Regions from separate parts of the Frankia sp. AgPm24 genome, predicted to be linked through region 2. Evidence: predicted binding sites of a transcription regulator. Region 2 holds the regulator's gene; the other holds the start of a gene.
What was found. The regulator LexA, encoded in region 2, represses DNA repair genes until DNA is damaged. The targets are predictions, from matches to a motif close to CGAACNNNNGTTCG.
Positions count from the first base shown of each region.

Region 1: MXD61_RS22160 (DUF222 domain-containing protein) is a predicted target of LexA. The motif match lies at 1,142-1,155, and genes of this name have one in related genera.

Region 1 covers NZ_JALKFW010000210.1:48,892-51,090, reverse strand. Annotated here, with positions in the region: gene MXD61_RS22160 (DUF222 domain-containing protein) at 1-1,045, opposite strand, end outside; gene mqnC (cyclic dehypoxanthinyl futalosine synthase) at 1,539-2,199, shown strand, end outside.
Region 2 covers NZ_JALKFW010000002.1:31,707-33,905, forward strand. Annotated here, with positions in the region: gene hflX (GTPase HflX) at 1-842, shown strand, start outside; gene lexA (transcriptional repressor LexA) at 917-1,681, opposite strand; gene MXD61_RS28280 (LysM peptidoglycan-binding domain-containing protein) at 1,992-2,199, shown strand, end outside.

The sequences.
Region 1 (2,199 bases), on a different contig from region 2:
CGGCGTCACGCACACGGCGTGTGGGATGGCGGCGGCGGCGACCGAGATGCAGGGGATTGCGCTGGGGGTCGCTGACCAGGGCGCGGATCATGGTGTCGCAGGCGAGGCGGCTGACCATGGCGGGCGGTAGCCCGATGCCCCAACCCAGGACAGCGGCGATGCCCGGGGGAAAGCGGCTGGGCGGGCGGACCGGCTCCTGCACCTCGCCCTCGTCTTCGTCGACTTCCCTCTCCTGCCGCTCCTGCTCGTCATCGGAGATCGGCGGACGGGACTCTTCCTGCGCGGGCTCGTCGCCGACGTCGGGGGCAGTGAGATGGACGGTGAGGGCGTGCGGGGAGTCCTGGAGGGCCGGGGCGTTGTGGTGAAGAAACGCCTCGGCGAGCGCGATGAGGGCATCGGCATCCTGGGCGCGCCCGCGTGGGGCCTGGGCGAAGTCGCCGTCGGCGGGCGGGCCGACGGGCTCGGAGCCGCTGTTCGCCTCGAGGCTCGCGTGAGCGGCGTCGATGGCGGCGATGAGGATGGCGGCGTCGTCGGGGGCGAGCGTGGCGGTCAGGCGGATGGTGCCGTCGGGGTTGTGGCTGAAGGAGAGGGCGCGGGCAGCGCGCAGCTTCGCGGGGTCGGCGGCCTGCTGGCTGCGGCGGGAGACGAGACGCTCGAGGCGGCTGGCGGTGTTTCTGAGGGCGCGGTCCAGCCAGTCGGCCTCGCTGTCGGGAGTGGCAACGCGGGTGACCGCGCGCAGCTTGGAGTAGGACAGCAGGCCGGCGGCGGATGCGGCCCTCAAGGACGGAAGCCGGGACAGGGCATGGGCCGTGGCGAGGTGCTCGCGAGCAGTGCGTAGATCCAGGCCGCAATGGAGGGCGAGCCAGTGGGCGCAGGACCGGACACCGAGTTCGGTCCAGCCCTCACGACGGTCGAAGGCGGCGATGGCGGTCAACCAGATGTGGCTGGCCTTAGCGAGGCGCACGGACCAGCGACGTAGGGCTTGGGCGACGTCATCAAGAGGGGCCTGCTCGGGATCGAGCGCAGGGCTGGGGCTGTCCGTCATGGTCATCACCGGTTCAGGGGTGAGGATCGGGTGGTTGCTGACAGATTCAGTGTCTCACGCGGCGCGGAATTTTTCGACCATGTGAGCGAATATTTTCGAACGTCAGATCGAACAGCTCGACCCTGGTTCCGCGGAACCGCCTCGAGGCCTTGCCGGTCCCGGTCCCGGTCCCGGTCCCGGTAGTCGCCGGTAGCGCCTGGTGGCAGTTGGTAGTGAGATGTGCGGCTCTGGTGGGCGTCCGCGGTTCCGCGGAACAGTCCGGCGGTCGGATCGGGACCGGTGTCGGCGCGCCAACACGGCACTGACTTCTCGTGCTGGTGGGCTGGGACGTGCAGGTGGGCGGTCGCGGTTCCGCGGAACCGTCGGCTGCGCTGGGCTGGGCTGGGCTGGGCTGCGCTGCGCTGCGCTGGGCGGGGCTGGGTCGTGTGGCGGGTGAGGTAGCTGGCGGGGCGACTCGGCCCGTTGGTGGGAGGGCAGGTCGTACGATCCTGGAGTGAGTGTTGTGGATGTCGACGGCGAGATTCCGGTGGGTCGGGGCGACGGCGGCGCGGGGGGTGAGGCCCGCGAGATCCGCGAAATCCTGGAGCGGGCGGCCGAGGGTGGGCGCATCTCACCTGAGGAGGCGCTGCTGATCTACACACGCGCACCCCTGCATGCGCTGGGTGGCGCGGCGGACACGGTACGGCGACGGCGGTATCCCGATGGGATCGCGACGTACATCATTGACCGGAACATCAACTACACGAACGTCTGCGTGACGGCCTGCCGGTTCTGCGCGTTCTTCCGCGCGCCGAAGCACGAGGAGGGCTGGGTCCGCGACGTCGACGATCTCATCACCAAGTGTGGTGAGGCGGTCGAGCTGGGCGCGACCCAGATCATGCTGCAGGGCGGGCACCATCCCGAGTTCGGCATCGAGTGGTACGAGCAGACGTTCTCGGCGATCAAGGCGGCGTATCCGCAGCTCACGCTGCACTCGTTGGGTGCCAGCGAGGTCATGCACATCTCCCGGACCTCGGGCATCACGGTGGAGCAGGCCATCGTCCGGCTGCGGGATGCGGGGCTGGACAGTTTCGCCGGCGCGGGGGCGGAGATTCTCACCGAGCGTCCTCGGCGGGCGATCGCACCGCTGAAGGAGCCGGGGCACGTGTGGCTGT
Region 2 (2,199 bases):
TGTCCCGGGCCGCCGCCAGCGGCGGTGGTCGGGCACCCATCGGTACCCGCGGCCCCGGTGAAACCAAGATCGAGACGGACCGGCGTCGGCTGCGGGCGCGGATGGCCCGGCTACGTCGTGACCTGGCCGAGATGTCGACCGTGCGGGAGACCAAGCGTTCGTCGCGGCGCCGCGGCGAGGCGCCGTCGGTGGCGATCGCCGGCTACACCAACGCCGGCAAGTCCTCGCTGCTCAACCGGCTCACCGGTGCCGGAGTGCTGGTGGAGGACGCGCTGTTCGCCACCCTCGACCCCACCGTGCGCCGGGCGACCCTGCCCGACGGGCGGGCGTTCACCCTGACCGACACGGTCGGGTTCGTCCGTCACCTGCCGCACCAGATCGTCGAGGCGTTTCGCTCCACTCTGGAGGAGGTCGCCGATGCCGATCTCATCCTGCACGTGGTCGACGGCTCCGCCGCGGATCCGGCCGGGCAGATCTCGGCGGTGCGGGAGGTCCTCAACGACATCGACGCGGGCGGCGTACCCGAGCTGATCGTCGTCAACAAGGTCGACGCGGCCGAACCGACGGTGCTGGCCGAACTGCGTCAGCTCGCTCCGGACGCGGTGTTCATCTCCGCGCGCACCGGAGACGGCCTCAACGCGCTCGTCGAGGCCCTGAGCCTGCGGGTGCCACATCCGGACGTGGAGCTCACGGTCCTGCTCCCGTACACGCGGGGTGACCTCGTCTCGCGGATTCACGCCATCGGCGAGGTTCTGAGTCAGGAACACACCGGTGACGGCACGCGCCTGACGGCTCGGGTCTCACCGGCGCTCGCCGCGGATCTCGACATGTTCCGCGCCTGAGCGGGGGCCGGGCACCCCGGCATTGACCTCCACCCGAACTGGCCGGCCGCCCCCAGGCGGCCGGCCATCGCCCGTCAGACCCGGCGCAGCACCGCGACGATCCGGCCGAGGATGGACGCGCCTTCACCCGGGATGTCACTGAAGCTCGGGTTCTCCGGGTGCAGCCACACCTTGCCGTCACGCACCCGCAGGCGCTTGACCGTGGCCTCACCATCGATCATGGCGGCGACGATCTCGCCGTTGTCCGCCACCGGCTGCTGGCGCACGACCACCCAGTCGCCGTCGCAGATCGCCGCGCCCACCATCGACTCGCCGACGACCCGCAGCAGGAACAGGGTGCCCTCGCCGACGATCTCCCGCGGCAGCGGGAAGACGTCCTCGATGGCCTGCTCGGCCAGGATCGGCCCACCGGCGGCGATCCGCCCGAGCACGGGCACGTATGTCGCCTGCGGATCGCTGGCGGCACCGGGGGCGGCCGGCGCCTCGCCGGGGAACGCCGGCACCACTGTCGCGGCGCTCCCACCGCCACCGGCGCGGCGCGGGCGGTCGGCGCCGAGCACCTCCATCGCCCGCGGCCGGTTCGGGTCGCGCCGGATGTAGCCCTTCTCCTCCAGCATCTTCAGCTGGTGCGCCACGCTGCTGGTACTGGTGAGCCCGACTGCCTCGCCGATCTCCCGCACACTGGGCGGGTATCCGCGCCGCTCCACGGCCGCCCGGATGACCTCGAGCACCTTGCGCTGCCGGGGGGTCAGTCCGGGCGCGTCCGCGGGGTTGTCCGGGAAGGGCCGCACGTTGCCGCGGGCACCGCCTCGGCGCGTTCCCCTGCTTTGGGTGGTCATCGCTTACCGCTCTCCTCGTCGCATACCGCGTAGTGGCCGGACGGCAACCCCAGGTCGCGGACCGTGATTCCACGCGATCGCTGGTCACCTGGGGTGCCCAGCCTCGCCACGGCGTGCAGTGTCCGCGACCGGGGGGGATCGTCCGGTCCACACCTGATCGTCTTGACGGTAACCGGATGGTCGCGGAATCTCAAACGTCTGTTCGAGCGTGTCTCTTCCTCTCCCCGCGGGCCCGTGTCACAATCGACCAGTAGTTCGATCGAACGGGAGTTCGTAACCGGCTCCTGTCCGCTCGCTCCGGGAGGTTGTCGTGAGTGTGGACCACGCGACGCGGGTCGTCGATCTGGCGGTGGTGCGGGCCCAGCGGCGCGGTGGCGCCGGCGGGTGGGCGTGCCATCCGTCCACGGGGTTCCGGGGCGCGATGGGGGCTTCCGCAGCCGTGGCGGCGTCCGGGGGCGTGGCGGGTTCCCGGGTCGGGGGTGGCGCCGAGCCGCCGTTGAGGCTGACCCGGCGGGGTC